DNA from 4 places in the Geodermatophilus sp. SYSU D00705 genome. Region 4 is predicted to be linked to each of the others. Evidence: riboswitches for the same ligand, from Rfam matches in the RefSeq annotation. Region 4 holds a riboswitch; each other region holds the start of a gene.
What was found. A riboswitch is a leader RNA that binds a small molecule or an ion and turns the genes downstream of it on or off. The one in region 4 is predicted to bind cyclic di-AMP.
Positions count from the first base shown of each region.

Region 1 (4,084 bases), on a different contig from region 4:
AGGACCCGGCCGGGCCACTCCGGGGTCGCCGCCGGCTCTCGCCGTCAGCCGGCGGGGGAGGCTCCGTGCGGCCACCGAGCCGCCTGCCCGGGGCCGGCCGCGGACGCGGTCGACGGCCTGGTTGGGGGAGGAGGTGCCGAGCTTGCGGTAGATGGAGGTGACCTGTGCCTCGATGGTGTGGACCGACAGGTGCACCGACGCAGTGCTGATCACGCTGTTGCTCGTCATCGGCACCCTGCTGGTCGCGGATGGGCTCAGGGCTGCATGAGCATGGCGGCGCCTCGGATGGGAACCGGTGGGGCGGGTGCGGCTCGAACTGGCGGTTCGTGTGTCCACCGCCCTAGGTGTTCACGGATGGCGCGCGCCGCGTACGGCCAGCTGGACAGCCGTGCCGGACCGGTGCTAGGACGGTCCCCGTCCTGTCGCCCGCGAGCTGTGCCGTCGCGAGCGAGAGAGGGGATCGAGGCCGGCCATCGGGTGACGATCGCTACAACGCTGAGGGGCGATGGCTGTGAGAAGACGTCGCATGGCAGTTCCGGCGGTCGCGGCATCGACGGTGATCGGGGTCGTACTCGCGCCTGCGGCCCTGGCCGGCACGGTGCCTGTCGTCACCACGACGTGTCCGAAGACGCTCACCGTCGCCACGTTCGAGCCGGGGGAAGAGGTGTCAGGCAACGCGACCGTGACCTCACGGGACGCAGCGGACCGGCTGAACCGAGGTGAGGGCCTCTTCCTCCTGGAGGAGGGCACGTCCAGGCCGTTCACCATGGCGGTGCACCTGGGCGCCGAGAGCGACGTGAGCCAGCCCTTCTCCTTCACCGCGTCGGGGACCTCGCTGAGCGCTTGCCTGCTCGCGACGACTCACGGTGGTGGCGAGGAGAACATCGGCACCGTGTGGACGAACGTGACGGCATAGCACCTGGGCCATCGCGGGTCGCTCCGCGGGGGAGCTGAGCCGGGACCGGGACGAGGCCCGCAGGACCGAGGCCCCGGCCTGCGGGCCCGATTGGTGGGGCGGGTGGGGCTCGAACCCACGACCCAGGGATTATGAGTCCCATGCTCTGACCGGCTGAGCTACCGCCCCGGTGTGCTCCAGCCTGCCAGATGGCGGCCGGCCGCCGACGGGGCCGTGAGGGTGAGCCCGCCGGGCGGTTTCGGGGAACTGTGCGCGACATCTCAGCGGCGGCGGCCCGGTGCCCGGGACGTGGCCGGGGCCGCCTGCGGCCCACCGCGCGGCCCGGGCCGTCCTCGCAGGTCACCGCGGGAGTCGCGCGAGCGGTGGAGCGGTCCTGAAGATCAGCTCTCCGGGGTCGCGTACTCACGCCTCGTAGCGGGATGTCACTCCTTCGGGCAACGAGGCGCGCCGGAGGTGTTACTCGATCGTGACCGCGGGGGGTCACTCAAGGTAGTTTTCCCGACGGCCTCGCCGGGTTCCGCTCCTCGACACACGAGGGCACCGGCCTGGCCCCGCCGAACCGCCGACGCCTCCCTCCGGGGGCCGAGACGGACCGGGGACCCACCGTTCCACTGGGGTGAGTCCTGCCTGCGTAGGGGGACGCAGGCGGGTAGGGCGCCGTCCGGCCCGAACCCGTCAGCTAACTCGGTAGGCGGTCGCGAGGATGGGAGAACCGTCGCCTTGGCGACCCTGCACCACCTGATGACCCTGCCTGCGCGCGGAGCGCCGGCCCGCCGGCTGCTGCGTGCGCCTCGCCGGGCGCTCGTCGTCGCCGCCGTGGTCGGCGGGCTGCTGGCCGGCACCCCGGCCGCGCTCGCCGCCCCCACCGTCTCCGGCACCTCCGAGCAGGAGAGCCTGGCCGCCGAGGTCGCCCGCATCGAGCAGCTGGTCACCGCCGCCGAGGAGAAGCTGCAGCGGATGACCGTCGAGGCCGAGGCCGCCGCCGACGCCGCTCTCGTCGCCCGCGCGGAGCTGGCCACCGCCCAGGCTGAGGCCGATGCCACCGCCGCCGAGCTGGCCACCGCCCAGGCCGACGTCGCCGCCGCCGAGGAGGACGTCGCCACCCTGGGGCGGGAGGCCTACATGGGGGCCGACAACCGCTACGGCGACATCGAGCTCATCCTCGACGCCGAGAGCCCCACCGAGTTGCTGCAGCAGGCGGCGACGATGGACGTCCTCGGCGCCCAGCGCGCCGCGCGGCTGACCGACTTCCTCGCCGTCGAGCAGCGGGTCGAGGAGGCCGACCGGGCCGCCCGGGCCGCGGTGACCCGGCTCGACGAGGCCGCCCGCGCCGCCGACGAGGCCGAGGCGGCCGCCACCGCCCACCTCGCCGAGGCGCAGTCCGAGTACGACGCCGTCGCGGCGCAGAAGGCCGCTCTCGACGAGCAGTACCGCGCCGCCGGCGAGCGCCTGCTCGCCGCGCAGGGCGCGGCCGACCCCGCCGCCGCCTTCAACGCCCGGCTCGACGCCCGTGCGCAGGGCACGACCGGCATGCCGACCGCCGGCCGGCTCACCTCCTGCTACGGCGCCCGCTGGGGCACGATGCACCAGGGCATCGACATCGCCGCCCCCATCGGCACCCCGATCTACGTGCCGGAGGACGGCGTCGTCCTCCAGGCGGGGCCGGCCAGCGGCTTCGGCCTGGCCGTGTACGTGCAGCACGCCGACGGTCAGATCACCCTCTACGGCCACGTGAACCAGTTCTCCGTCACCGCGGGCCAGGTGGTGACCGCGGGCCAGCAGATCGCCGAGGTCGGCAACCGTGGCCAGTCAACCGGGCCGCACCTGCACTTCGAGGTGCACCAGGGCGGCCTCTACGCCAACCGGGTCAACCCGATGCCCTGGCTGGCGCAGCACGGCATCGCCCTCGGTGGCGGGTGCTGACCTCGACCTGACCTGACGCGGACGGCCCGCGGCCCCCGGTGCTCCGGCGGCCGCGGGCCGCCGTGCGTTCAGCGGCGGCCGCGCAGCCGCCCGAGCAGGCCGCCGACGCCGCCGAGGGTCTGCGCGGCCAGCTGCAGGATCGGCCCGCCTGGGATGCCCGGCGCGACCTGGACGACCGGGGCCAGCGCGAGCAGCCCGCCGAGCTCGTGCACCCGCAGCCGCCGCCGGGCCAGCGCCGCGACCGGGTTGACCCGACCGGAGGCCGCCTCGAGCAGCAGGTCCGCCGGCGCCTCCACGGCGGTGCCCTGCGGTGCTCCCGGGGCCACCCGCCGCACGGTCCAGCCCGCCGGGTCGGCGGCGAAGGCCCAGCCGCCCTCCGGCGTCGCCAGGGTGGCGCCGCCGGTGATGCCGACGGACGCGGACAGGGCGCCGGTCACGTCCGCGAGGGCCGCCAGGCCCGCCTGCAGGACCGGCTCCGGCACCGGCGGGGCGCCGCACGCGGTGAGATCCAGCCCGTGCACGGCCAGCTCGTACGCCTGACCCAGGACGACGCTGAGCAGGGGCAGGGTGCCCACGACCGCGACCGCCGGTGCGGTGTCCAGCTCGACGGGCCCATCGGCCAGGTAGCGGGCGGTGGCGTCGCGGTTGCGCCGCAGCGCAGCCAGCACCTCCTCCCGCGTCGCGTCCCGGTGGGCGGCGGTGACCCGGGCGTTGGTCGGGTCGACCTCCGGCGGTGTCCCCGCACCCCCGGCCCGCGCGGAGGCGACCAGGTCGGCCAGCGCCGTGTGGTCGTCCCAGCAGCCGAGGTGGACGCAGATCTCGTGCGCCCGCCACCCGGGCAGCCGTGAGGGCCGGTCGAGGTCCACCGCCTCCGCCTGGGCGAGGAAGGCGTCCCAGGCCGGCAGGACCAGCCCCGCGACCTCGTCACGCCCCGCGTCGGCCATCCCCTGGGATCGCTGCATGGCCCGGCCGTTACCCCGGCAGTCCCGCGGTGTACGCCTCCGCCGTGCGGGGCCGTCTTGTCCGCCGGGGCCGGTCCGGCCAGCCTGGGCGGCATGACACGCAGCGGCACGACCCGCGGCACGGTGATCCGCTGGGACGACGCCCGGAGAGCCGGCCTCGTCGAGGCCCCGGACCTGCCCGGCGACTGCTGGGTGGACGCCTCGGTCGTCGACGGCCCGCGCCACGCGCTCCGCGCCGGGCAGGTGGTCGACGTCGAGTGGACCGAACCGGGGGTCGAGGGTG
Region 1 covers NZ_JBJGYT010000012.1:51,264-55,347, reverse strand. Annotated here, with positions in the region: gene ACI78Q_RS11845 (hypothetical protein) at 527-916, shown strand; tRNA gene ACI78Q_RS11840 (tRNA-Ile) at 1,008-1,084, opposite strand; cyclic di-AMP (ydaO/yuaA leader) riboswitch at 1,487-1,625, shown strand; gene ACI78Q_RS11835 (M23 family metallopeptidase) at 1,658-2,839, shown strand; gene ACI78Q_RS11830 (maleylpyruvate isomerase N-terminal domain-containing protein) at 2,908-3,801, opposite strand; gene ACI78Q_RS11825 (hypothetical protein) at 3,895-4,084, shown strand, end outside.
Region 1: it holds a riboswitch for cyclic di-AMP, as region 4 does, so the genes downstream of both, ACI78Q_RS11835 (M23 family metallopeptidase) here and ACI78Q_RS17765 (C40 family peptidase) in region 4, are expected to answer to the same signal.

Region 2 (4,084 bases), on a different contig from region 4:
GGCTGGCGGCCGCGGTCGGCGCGGTGCCGATGCGGGTCACCTCGGCCGGTGACGCGCTGGACCAGGTGGCCGCCGCGGTCCGGGCCGCCGTCCACGGCCGGCGGACGGTGCTGCTCAACCTGCCGCTGGACGTGCAGGTGGCGCAGCTCCCGGTGCCGTCCGGGCCCCCGCCGGTGCCCGCTCCCGCCGAGCCGGTGGTGACCCCGGAGCACGTGGAGCGGCTCGTGCACGCGCTGCGGCACGCCCGGCGGCCGGTGTTCGTCGCCGGCCGCGGTGCCCGGGGCTCCCGCGCGGCGCTCGAGGACCTCGCCGCGCGCTGCGGCGCCCTGCTGGCGACCTCGGCGGTGGCGCGCGGCCTCTTCCGCGGCGACCCGTGGTCGCTCGACGTCTCGGGCGGGTTCGCCTCGCCGCTCGCCGCAGAGCTGATCAGCGGCGCCGACCTCGTCGTCGGCTGGGGGTGCGCGCTCAACATGTGGACGATGCGGCACGGCCGGCTCATCGGCCGCTCCGCCGTCGTCGTCCAGGTCGACGACGACCCCGCGGCCCTCGGCGTCCACCGCGACCTGACCTTCGGGGTGGTCGGCGACGTCCGGAGGACGGCGGAGGCCGCGGCCGCCGTCCTCGGGGAGCGGGCCGTCGAGGGCTACCGGACGCCGGACGTGCGCGCCGCGATCGCCGACCGGGTGCGCTGGCGGGACGTGCCCTTCGCGCCGGTCGGGGGCGCCGGACGGATCGACCCGCGCACGCTGACCATCGCGCTGGACGACCTGCTGCCGGCCGAGCGCGTGGTCGCCGTCGACTCGGGCAACTTCATGGGCTACCCGAGCATGTTCCTCGACGTCCCCGACGAGCAGGGCTTCTGCTTCACCCAGGCCTTCCAGTCCGTCGGTCTGGGGCTGGCCTCGGCGATCGGCGCGGCGCTGGCCCGACCGGACCGGCTGCCGGTGGCCGCCCTCGGCGACGGCGGCGCGCTCATGAGCGCCTCGGAGCTGGAGACGGTGGTCCGGCTGGGGCTGCCGATGGTGGTCGTCGTCTACGACGACGCGGCCTACGGCGCCGAGGTGCACCACTTCGGGCCGGAGGGCCACCCCCTGGACACCGTCCGCTTCCCCGACGCCGACCTGGCGGCGATCGCCCGCGGGTACGGCTTCGTCGGGGTGACCGTGCGCGGCGTCGAGGACCTCGACGCGGTGGCCGACTGGGTGGCCGGCCCGCGTACGGCGCCGCTGCTCATCGACGCCAAGGTCGCCGCCGACGAGCCGTCGTGGTGGCTGGAGGAGGCGTTCCGCGGCCACTGACGGTGCCGTGAGCATCGCAGGGAGCGCCAGCGACCGAGGAGCGGAGCGGCGCCGGAAGGGGCCAGGGGGCGCGGCCACTGACGGTGCCGCCTCTCCCCGTGATCATGGCGCCGGGACCGCCGGAGGCCGCTCCGGCGTGGTTCCGGCGCCGTGATCGCCGCAGGCGGGGCGGTCAGCCGGCGATGCGGCGGGCGCTGTTGTAGCCGCCCATCGAGTCGATCGACGCGACCTTCACCGGCTGGCCGTAGGTGGAGGCGTGCACCATCTGCCCGTTGCCGACGTAGATGCCGACGTGGCTGACCGGGCTGTAGAAGAACACCAGGTCACCGGGCTGCAGTGCCGACCGCGAGACGGGGGCCCCCATCGTCGACTGGATCCGGCTGGAGTGCGGGAGGCTGATGCCCGCCGCGGCGTAGGCGTACTGCACCAGCCCGGAGCAGTCGAAGGAGTTGGGCCCGGCCGCGGCCCACACGTACGGGTCGCCCTGCTGGGCCAGCGCGGTCTCGACGGCCCGCTGCGCGGCGGCGCTGCCGCCGGCCACGGGCGCGGCGGGGGCGGGAGCAGGCGCGGGTGCGGGTGCGGCGGCCGACCGGGCGCCGCCGGCGGCCGGGGCCGGCGGGGCGGCGGGTGCGGGGGCGGCTGGTGCCGGGGCCGCCTGAGTCGTGGCGGCCTGAGCGGCGGCGGCCCGTGCGGCCTCCTCGGCGGCCCGGCGCTCGGCGGCCTCCCGCGACGCCCGCTCCTCCTCGGCGACCAGCCGGTCGTACTCGGCCTGGAACCGCGCCACCTGCCGGTCGAGGTCGGCCTGCTTCGCGGCGACCTGGTCGACCAGGGCCTGCGCGTCGGCGGCCGCCTGCTCGGCGGAGGCGCGGGCGGCGTCGGCGTCGCCGGCGGCCTGCTGGGCCCCGCCGAGGACGCCGTTGTTGTGGTCGGCGATGGTCTGCAGCGTGCCGACGCGGTCGAGCAGCTCCTCCGGCGAGTCGCTGGTGAGCATGGCCGACAGCGTGCTCAGCCGGTCGCCGGTGAAGGCGCCGCGGGCGACCGCGCGCACCTGCTCGCGAGCGGTGGCGAGGGCGTCCTCGGCGGCGGCCAGTTCCGCGCCGGCCGCGGTGGCGGCGTCCTGGCTGGTCCGCAGCCGCTCGCGGGCCTCGTTGAACTGCTCGGTGACGACCTCGAGGTCGTGGGCCTTGGCGGCGACGAGCGCGGCGGCGTCCTGTGAGGTGGCCGGATCGCCGGGAGCGGCCGACGCCGCGGGGAGGCTGGTCAGGGTGAGCCCGCCGGCGGCGACGAGGCCGACCAGGAGGCGGGGCAGCGCGCGGGCAGGGGCGTGCGACGTCGCCATGGTGGGCGGGTCTGTCCTCTCTTCCACAGCCGCCTACCGAGTTAGCTGACGGGTTCGGGCGGGAAGGCGCCCGGCGTCCACGGCCCTCGCGAGGCCGCGGTCGCTTCACCCCAGTACTGCGGTGGGTCCCCGGTCCCTGGTGCCGGCGGAACGGGCCGGCGCAGGGTTCGGCGGCGTCCGGCCGGTGTCACAGGGGAGTGACGGAACGACCCGTCCGGACGCCGTCACGCTAGGTCGGCACCAGGGGGGCGACAAACCGGGCGACCGGCTCGCGCGGACACCCCGGCCGGTGCTGACGCGCTGTGACGACACCGCCCGGGATCAGAGGTTGCCGCGGCGTTCCTGCTCCCGCTCGATCGCCTCGAACAGCGCCTTGAAGTTGCCCTTGCCGAAGCCGAGCGAACCGTGTCGCTCGATCAGCTCGAAGAACACCGTCGGCCGGTCGCCGGTCGGCCGGGTGAAGATCTGCAGCAGGTACCCGTCCTCGTCGCGGTCGACCAGGATGCCGCGGCGCTGCAGCTCCTCCACCGGCACGCGGACGGTGCCGATGCGGGCCCGCAGCTCCGGGTCCTCGTAGTAGGAGTCCGGTGTCGGGAGGAACTCCACGCCCTCGGCGGTCATCGCGTCGACGGTGGCGAGGATGTCGCCGGTGGCCAGTGCGACGTGCTGGGCGCCAGGGCCGCCGTAGAACTCCAGGTACTCGTCGATCTGCGAGCGCTTCCTGCCCGCGGCCGGCTCGTTGAGCGGGAACTTCACGCGGTGGTTGCCGTTGGCGACGACCTTGCTCATCAGTGCGGAGTAGTCGGTGGCGATGTCCGCGCCGACGAACTCCGCCATGTTGGTGAAGCCCATGACCCGCCGGTAGAAGTCCACCCAGCGGTCCATGGCTCCGAGCTCGACGTTGCCGACGACGTGGTCGATCGCCTGGAACAGCCGCCGCGGCGCACCCGGGCGCCGCTGGTGTGCCGACGTCCGCGCCACGTACCCGGGCAGGTAGGGGCCGGTGTAGCGCGAGCGGTCGACGAGGCTGTGCCGCGTGTCGCCGTAGGTCGCGATCGCGGCCAGCCGGACGGTGCCGTGCTCGTCGGTGACGTCGTGCGGCGGCTCGAGGACGGTCGCCCCCTGGGCCGCGGCGTGGGCGACGCAGCGGTCCACGTCGGGCACGGCCAGGGCGATGTCGACGATGCCGTCCCCGTGCCGGCGGTGGTGGTCGGCCAGCGGGCTGGTCGGGGAGTAGGCGCCCGTGACCACGAACCGGGCGGCGCCGGAGCGGAGGACGTAGGCCCGGCAGTCCCGGTTGCCGGTCTCCGGCCCCGAGTAGGCGACCAGCTCCATCCCGAACGCGGACTGGAAGAAGTGGGCGGTCTGGGTGGCGTTGCCCGCGATCCAGACCAGGGCGTCCCAGCCGCTGACCGGGAAGGGGTCGGTGGCGGGGTCGTGCTCGACC
Region 2 covers NZ_JBJGYT010000011.1:74,742-78,825, reverse strand. Annotated here, with positions in the region: gene ACI78Q_RS11230 (thiamine pyrophosphate-binding protein) at 1-1,298, shown strand, start outside; gene ACI78Q_RS11225 (C40 family peptidase) at 1,471-2,637, opposite strand; cyclic di-AMP (ydaO/yuaA leader) riboswitch at 2,653-2,795, opposite strand; gene hppD (4-hydroxyphenylpyruvate dioxygenase) at 2,959-4,084, opposite strand, start outside.
Region 2: it holds a riboswitch for cyclic di-AMP, as region 4 does, so the genes downstream of both, ACI78Q_RS11225 (C40 family peptidase) here and ACI78Q_RS17765 (C40 family peptidase) in region 4, are expected to answer to the same signal.

Region 3 (4,084 bases), on a different contig from region 4:
TCCTCACCGCGCGCCCGGAGGGCGTCGACGGTGGCGGCGGTGAGCCGGTCGGCCAGCAGCCGGGTGGACGACGGGGTCGACAGCCCGGCGCTGACGACGGCGAGGGTGCGGGTGCTCATCGGACCTCCACCTCCTCGGCCTCCTCGCGCGCCTGCCCCGTGACACTGTCGGCGGCCGCGTGGACGGTCGCGTCCTTCGCCCCGCCGCGGGCGGCGACCCGGGAGGCGTGGGTCGGGGCGTCGGGCACGTGCGCGGGCTTCAGCGCGGCGAACTCGCGGCGCAGGACGGGCACGACCTCCTCGCCGAGGATGTCCAGCTGCTCCAGCACCGTCTTCAGCGGCAGGCCGGCGTGGTCGATGAGGAACAGCTGCCGCTGGTAGTCGCCGACGTAGTCGCGGAAGCCGAGGGTGCGCTCGACGACCTGCTGCGGGGAGCCGACGGTCAGCGGCGTCTCACGGCTGAAGTCCTCCAGCGACGGGCCGTGCCCGTAGACCGGGGCGTTGTCGAAGTAGGGCCGGAACTCCCGGACGGCGTCCTGGCTGTTCCTGCGCATGAAGACCTGCCCGCCGAGGCCGACGATCGCCTGGTCGGCCGAGCCGTGGCCGTGGTGCTCGTAGCGCTGGCGGTAGAACTCGACCATCCGCTGGGTGTGCTGCGGCGGCCAGAAGATGTGGTTGTGGAAGAAGCCGTCGCCGTAGTAGGCGGCCTGCTCGGCGATCTGCGGCGAGCGGATGGAGCCGTGCCACACGAACGGCGCGACGCCGTCCAGCGGCCGCGGGGTCGAGGTGAAGCCCTGCAGCGGCGTGCGGTACTGCCCCGACCAGTTGACGACGTCGGTGTCCCACAGCTTGCGCAGCAGCGCGTAGTTCTCCACGGCCAGCGGGATGCCGTCACGGATGTCCTTGCCGAACCAGGGGTAGACCGGGCCGGTGTTGCCGCGGCCCATCATCAGGTCCACGCGGCCGCCGGCCAGGTGCTGCAGCATCGCGTAGTCCTCGGCGATCTTCACCGGGTCGTTGGTGGTGATCAGCGTGGTCGCCGTCGACAGCTGCAGCGTCGAGGTCTGCGCGGCGATGTAGGCCAGCGTGGTGGTGGGGGAGGACGAGAAGAACGGCGGGTTGTGGTGCTCGCCGAGGGCGAAGACGTCGAGCCCGACCTCCTCGGCCTTCTTCGCGATGGCCACGACCGCCTTGATCCGCTCCGCCTCGCTGGGCGTGCGGCCGGTCGTGGGGTCGGTCGTGAGGTCGCTGACCGAGAAGATCCCGAACTGCATCTCGTGCTCCAAGTGGTTGAGAGCGCAACTACTGCTGCGTGCAACAGCGCCGCCCCGGGCGTATTCCGGATCCGCCGAGAACTCTCCCGCGACGAGGGTCACGTGACGGATGGGGCCCACGGGATTGTCACAGGACGATAACGGCCCGTACGGTGAGTGGGTCCGGTCGGTCGTGCTTCCCCATCCGGGGAGCCTGGCCGGACGCCGCCGAGTCGTGTCCGCCTCCCGCGGACGTGAGCCGGGGACCCATCGAAGCACTGGGGTGAATCCTGCTCTCGAGCAGGTAGGGCACCTTCCCGCCCGAACCCGTCAGCTAACTCGGTAGGCGGCCATGGAAGGAACGGAGAGCATCCGCATGCCTCGCCCACGGGCCCTCCCGGCTCGCAGGGATCCCGGGCCACGCGCACCTCGCGCCTCTTCCTCGGTCCGCTGATCCCGCCTCGCCGTTGACCGGCCGCGCGCGTCACTGACCGCCGCCGGACCCCTCCCGTAGACCCTCGCGTCCCGGGCTGCCCTCCGTACGAGTCGGCAGGCCCGCGGGCGCCCTCGCGCCCCGGAGCACCCCACTCGATGAACGACCGCACCGTGCAGTTCCCCGCCGTCGACGCCGCCACGACCCCCGCCGCCGACGCCGCCACCCCCCAGACCACCTCCCGCCGCGGCTTCGGCCTGCCGGCCAAGGGCCGCCGTCCCGCGTTCTTCCTGGCCGCCGCCGCGGCCGGCGCGATCGTGGTCAACGTCCTGGCCAGCGGCGCGCCCGACGCCGAGGCCACCGCCACCCGGACCGAGTCGGTCAGCGTGGCCGAGCAGCTCGGCATCACCGCCGACGCCGCGGCCGCGGCGACCCCGGAGGCCGCCGACCTGGCCCCGCTGCAGCACCTCGCCGCCTCCCGCAGCGAGCGCCAGGCCGCCGAGGCCAGCGCCGCCCAGGCGCAGGCCGCGGCCGACCAGGCCGAGCTCGACCGCCAGGCCGCCGAGCGCGAGGCCGCCGAGCGCGCCGCCGCGGAGGCCGCCGCCGCCGAGCAGGCCGCCCGCGAGGCCGCCGAGCGTGAGGCCGCCGCCGCTGCGCAGGCCGCGGCCGCGGCCGCTGCCGCTCCTGCCGCCGCCCCGGCGCCCGCGGCCGCCGCGGCTCCCCGCGGCTCCTTCAAGGAGTACGCGATGTCCAAGGTCGGCAGCGCCCAGCAGTTCAGCTGCCTGGAGAACCTGTGGGGCAAGGAGAGCGGCTGGAACCCCAACGCGCAGAACCCCACCAGCACCGCCTACGGCATCCCGCAGTTCCTGAACTCCACCTGGGCCGGCACCGGCATCGCGAAGACCTCCGACGGCTACCGCCAGATCGACGCCGGGCTCATCTACATCGAGAACCGGTACGGCAGCCCCTGTGGCGCGTGGGCGCACTCGCAGGCCCACAACTGGTACTGATCGCCGCCCCGGTCCCGCACCGGGCACCCGTTCGAGGGGCCGCTCCTGACAGGGGCGGCCCCTCGAGCCGTCTCGGGACCGGGTGTGGGACGGTCGGGCGGTGAGGGTCGTCCCGTCCGGTTTCGTCCGTACCCACACCCAGGTCCGACGGCCGTCGTCGGTCCCGGAGGTGCGGCTGCACGTGGCCGAGGACGTCGTCGCCCTGTGGGAGGCGATGGAGACCGAGGACGGTGGCGCCGGGGAGGCGCCGCCGTTCTGGGCGGCGGCGTGGCCGGGCGGCCAGGCGCTGGCCCGCTTCGTCCTGGACCGGCCGGAGGTGGTCGCTGGACGGACGGTGCTCGACCTCGGCGCCGGCAGCGGCCTGGTCGCCCTCGCCGCCCGGCTGGCCGGTGCCCGGTGGGTGCTGGCCAGTGACGTCGACGAGTTCAGCCGCACCGCGGTCGGCGTCAACGCCGGCCTCAACGGCATCGACGGCGTGAGCGTGATCGGTGACGTCCTCGGCCGCGAGCTGCCCGGCATCGACGTCGTCCTGGCCGGGGACGTCTGCTACGACCGGGAGATGACCGAACGGGTGCTGCCGTTCCTCGACCGTGCCCGCGCCCGCGGGGTCGAGGTGTACGTGGGCGATCCGGGGCGGCCCTACCTGCCGCACGACCGGCTGGCCGCCGCCGCGGTCTACGAGATCCCGGAGACCGAGGGGCCGGGTCTGCGGCGGACGACGGTCTGGCGGCTGCCGTGAGCAGCGTGGCACCCGACCGTGGCCGCCGCGCCCGCCGTCCCTCCGGTGACGACCGGGAGCGGGCGATCCTCGCCACCGCCGAGGCGCTGCTGGCGCAGCGGTCGCCGGCGGAGATCTCCGTCGACGACCTCGCCCGCGGTGCCGGCATCTCCCGGCCCACCTTCTACTTCTACTTCGCCTCCAAGGAGGCCGTCGTCCTGGCGCTGCTGGACCGCGTGGTCGCCGAGGCCCGGGAGCTGCGCGCCGCCGCCCTGGCCGGCGCCTCCGACGACGTGCGGGAGAGCTGGCGCGCGGCGCTGGTCGCGGTCCGCGACACCTTCCGCGCACACCGGGCCCTCACCGCGGCCGCCACCCAGCTGCTGGCCGCCAGCGCCGAGGTGCGGGAGCTGTGGTCCCAGGTCATGGAGGGGTTCGTCGCCGAGACCGCCGCGGCGATCGAGGGGGAGCGGGCGCGCGGTGCGGCGCCGGGCGGGCCGGCGGCGCGCGACCTCGCCACGGCGCTGAACTGGATGAACGAGCGGGTCATCCAGGGCACCCTCGCCGGCCAGCAGCCGGCCGTGGGGGAGGACGAGCTCATCGACGTGCTGCTCACCGTCTGGCTGCGCACCATCTACGGCACCGACGAGCCGACGCGTCGTTGACGTCCTCGA
Region 3 covers NZ_JBJGYT010000030.1:27,624-31,707, reverse strand. Annotated here, with positions in the region: gene ACI78Q_RS19010 (FMN reductase) at 1-119, opposite strand, end outside; gene ACI78Q_RS19005 (LLM class flavin-dependent oxidoreductase) at 116-1,273, opposite strand; cyclic di-AMP (ydaO/yuaA leader) riboswitch at 1,469-1,616, shown strand; gene ACI78Q_RS19000 (aggregation-promoting factor C-terminal-like domain-containing protein) at 1,844-2,695, shown strand; gene ACI78Q_RS18995 (class I SAM-dependent methyltransferase) at 2,796-3,434, shown strand; gene ACI78Q_RS18990 (TetR/AcrR family transcriptional regulator) at 3,440-4,075, shown strand.
Region 3: it holds a riboswitch for cyclic di-AMP, as region 4 does, so the genes downstream of both, ACI78Q_RS19000 (aggregation-promoting factor C-terminal-like domain-containing protein) here and ACI78Q_RS17765 (C40 family peptidase) in region 4, are expected to answer to the same signal.

Region 4 (4,084 bases):
CGCTGCCGCACCACCGGGTACGGCAGCGCGGCGTCGTACTCCTCCCAGCCGGGCGAGCGCGAGGCGAGCACGACCAGGGAGTCCGGCGGGCGGCGGGCCAGGAGCGCGGCGACGAAGGTCTGGATGCCGCCCTGGCGCGGCGGGAAGTCGTTGGTGACGACGAGCGTCCTCACCCGCCCTCCTGCAGCCGCTGCCAGTCCTCGGCGAGGGCCACGCGCTGGGGTCCGGTCGGGTGCGAGCCGAAGAACCACTGCCAGGCCGCGGGCGGGTCCGGGTCGGCGAGGTTCGTGCTGGCCAGCCGGTTCTGCATGGCCACGAACGCCTCGGCGTCCCCGGTCAGGTCGAGGGCGTGCAGGTCCGCACGCGCCTCCACGTGCCGGGACACCAGGTTCTGCACGGGCGTGGCCACCAGCGTGCCGAGTGCGGCCAGGAACAGCACCAGCGGCACCACCCGCGGGTCGCCGGCGGAGTCCGCACCGGCCCGGCGCAGCAGCGGCTGCCAGGACAGCAGCCAGCCCAGCAGGGCGACCGACCCGGCGGCCCCCAGCGCCCCCTCCAGCGTCCCGGTCAGGACGTCGTCGGTGGCGACGTGGCCGAGCTCGTGGGCGGCGATGGACTCGATCTCGGCGTCGGACAGCAGGTCGAGGGCCGTGTCGTAGAGCACGATCCGCCGGGTCGAGCCGAACCCGGAGACGTAGGCGTTGAGCGCGGTCGTCCGCCGGGAGGCGTCGGCGACCAGCACGTCCCCGACCGGGGTGCCGTTCTCCTCCGCCAGCTCCAGCAGGTCGGTGCGCAGCTGCCCGGCCGGCAGCGACCGGAAGGAGTTGAACGCCGGCTCGATGAGCACCGGGTACAGGAAGGAGCCGATGACGACCATCGCCGCCGCCGCTCCGGCGGCCCAGGCCCACCACGTCCGGGGTGCACGGCGGGCCAGCCACACCACGGCGAGCAGGGCGAGGGCGGTCAGCACGGCGTTGATGGCGGTGGAGACGGCGACGTCCCGCAGCCACAGCGGCCAGCTGCGCGTCGAGAGCCCGAACCGGTGGCGGACCACCTCCCCGTAGGCCGACAGCGGCAGCGTGACCAGCCGGCCCACCACCATCAGCGCCACCGTGCCCAGCAGCACCTGCCAGACCCATCCACCGCCCAGCGGCCGGGCCACCGTCCGGACCAGCCACCGCCCGAGCGGGGTCAAGGCGAACACCGCCGAGGTCAGGAGCCCCAGCACCAGCGAGGCGAGGGACGCCGGGCGGATCGCGGCGGCGAAGGACTCCGCCTGTTCGACCACCCCAGGGGCGAGACCGGCGCCCGGACGGATCGGGCTGGCGCCGCCCGGCGGTTCCGGCAGCAGGGTCCACGGCGTACCGACGGCGACGACGACCACGAAGGCCGCCCCGAGCACTCCCGCGACCAGCAGCGCGGCCCGGCGGGCGCTCACCCGGCCGATCCTAGAAGGACCCCCTGCCCCCCACCGTGGACGGACCCCGTCCTCCCCACCCTTCGCACGCTCGGGGCGGGCCCCGGGACGGGGCCGCGTCGGGGCCCTGCAGGGGGCCGGGGTGGAGCCGCCACCCCGGCCCTTGCCGTGCCTATGCGAGGCGGCGCATGGCGGTGATCCCGCCCATGGAGTCGACGCTGACCACCTTGACCGGCTGGCCGGACGTCGAGGCGTGCACCATCTGGCCGTTGCCGATGTACATCGAGACGTGGCTGACCGGGCTGTAGTAGAAGATCAGGTCGCCCGGCTGCAGGTCGGCCCGCGAGACGGCGGTGCCCATCGTCGACTGGATGCGGCTGGAGTGCGGGAGGCTGATGCCGGCCGCGGCGTAGGCGTACTGCGTCAGCCCCGAGCAGTCGAAGGCGGTCGGCCCGCCGGCGCCCCACACATAGGGGTCGCCGACCTGGGCCAGCGCGGTGTCGACGGCGGCCTGCGCGGCACCGCTGGCGGCAGCGGCCGGCGCAGCGACGGCGACGGGCTGGCCGGCGTGCGCGGTGACGACCTCCTGCTGCTGCGGCGCGGAGAGCGCGTCGTACTGGGCCCGGTAGTCGGCGATGTCGGACTCCAGCTGCGCCTGCCGGGCGGTGACGTCGTCGAGGGTGGCCTGCGCCTGTGCCTGCGCGGCATCGGCGTCGGTCGTGGCCTGCTCGGCGGCCGCCGCGCTCTCGGCCACCTGGGCCAGGACGTCGGTGGTGTGGCCGGCGATCACCTCGAGGGTCGCGAGCTGGGAGACGAAGTCCTCCGCGGAGGTGCTCGTCATCAACACGTCCAGCTGCGTCATGCCGTCGCCGGTGAACGCGGTGCGCGCGACCTGGCGGATCTGGCCGTCGAGGGCGTCGAGCTGCTGCTGCGCGTCCGCGGCGGCCTGGCGGGCGCGGTCGGCGGCGGCCTGCTGCTGGGCGAGCACCTCGCGGGCCTCGTTGACCTGCTCGGTCACGACCTCGAGCTCGTGGCCGGCCTGGGCGACCAGCTGGGCGGCCTGGGCGGCGGTGCCGGCCTGCTGCGGGTCCGCCGCGGCCGTACCCGGCAGCAGCGTGAGGGCCAGGGTGGCGGTGGCTCCCAGGACGATCCCGCGACCGAGTCGGCGGGCCAGGCGGGGGCGGCGGAACAGGACCGGGAGGTCGGGGTGGGACAGGTCGAGTGCATGCCCCAGGGCAGGGCGAGGCGTCGCCACGGTCGGCGGCTCTCCGTTTCTTCCTCAGCAACCGCCTACCGAGTTAGCTGACGGGTTCGGGCTGGGAAGAAGTGCCCTATCTCTGCGCTCCGGCGGACCGGCGCGTGTGCCCCGGGGTCACCGGCGCACGCGAGAACTCACCCCAGGACTGCGGTGGGTCCCCGGTTCCCCCTCGACGCCGTGCGCGGCGCGTCGGGGAATTCGGCGGTGTCCTCCCGAGGTCACCTCTCTCAGGTGACGACCGCCCGGTCGGACCGGCTCACCGTACGGGCGTGATGAAGTTGTGACAAACGGGGTCTGCGTGGACTGTGGGAACAGCCACACCCCCGGCCCGCGCCACGCCGTCGGCCACGCACGGTCACCGAGACCGTCGACGGTGTGTGCCCGCCGCCCTGGCGAGGACCCGGCGGCCGCGCCTCACCCGGTGCGCCGCCGGCCCCTGGCCGCGCCCGCGGCACGCCCGTCCGCGGACGACTGGTGCCGCAGCGGCGGGACCAGGCCGCCCTCGGCCAGCGCCCGCACCGCGCGCCGCTCGACGTCGTCGAACTCCACGACCACACCGGGCCGCGGCACGACGGCGTCCTCGGCGGTCGCGGCCGCTCCGCCGTCGCGCCGGCCGGTCATCGGCACCACCGTGGGGTCGGCGGTCTCCCAGCCCGGCGGGGCACCCAGGAGGACGGTGACGACGCAGTCGGCACACCCGGTGCCCCGGGCGGTGCACGTGTCGCAGTCGATGAACATGGCCCACTCCTCTGCTGGCCGACGCCTCGTCGCAGGAGCCCTCCATGGCCCCGGTCGGTCCGCGCAGCACGCTAGGGACGGGCACCGACAGTTCCGCGCGACCGCGGTCGGCCGCTCCCCGGCCCCGGCGCGCGTCCCCGGGACTGTCACTGCCCCGACCTACCGTCCGCCCCGTGCCCTCTTCCCCTGCCCGGCTGGCCGGGATCGCCGCCGGGACAGCCGCACGAGCCGCCGCCGGGCTCCCCCGCTACGAGCAGGCCACCATCGAGGAGCTCGGCACCCCCCTGGCCGAGGTGACCTTCGTGGTCGTCGACCTGGAGACCACCGGAGGCTCCCCCAAGGACAGCGCCATCACCGAGATCGGCGCGGTCAAGGTCCGCGGCGGCGTCGTCCTCGGCGAGTTCCAGACCCTGGTCGACCCGGGCTGTGAGATCCCGCCCTACATCAGCGTCCTGACCGGCATCACCTCGACGATGGTCGCCACCGCCCCGCGCATCGGCGCGGTGCTGCCGCACTTCCTGGAGTTCGCCCGGGGCGCGGTCCTGGTGGCGCACAACGCCCCCTTCGACCTCGGGTTCCTCAAGGCCGCCTGCGCCGAGAACGGGATCGCCTGGCCGGCGACGGCCTCGGTCGACACCGCTGTCCTCGCCCGCCGGCTGCTCACCCGCGAC
Region 4 covers NZ_JBJGYT010000026.1:3,181-7,264, reverse strand. Annotated here, with positions in the region: gene ACI78Q_RS17775 (glycosyltransferase family 4 protein) at 1-173, opposite strand, end outside; gene ACI78Q_RS17770 (M48 family metallopeptidase) at 170-1,438, opposite strand; gene ACI78Q_RS17765 (C40 family peptidase) at 1,590-2,672, opposite strand; cyclic di-AMP (ydaO/yuaA leader) riboswitch at 2,689-2,889, opposite strand; gene ACI78Q_RS17760 (hypothetical protein) at 3,090-3,413, opposite strand; gene ACI78Q_RS17755 (DEDD exonuclease domain-containing protein) at 3,587-4,084, shown strand, end outside.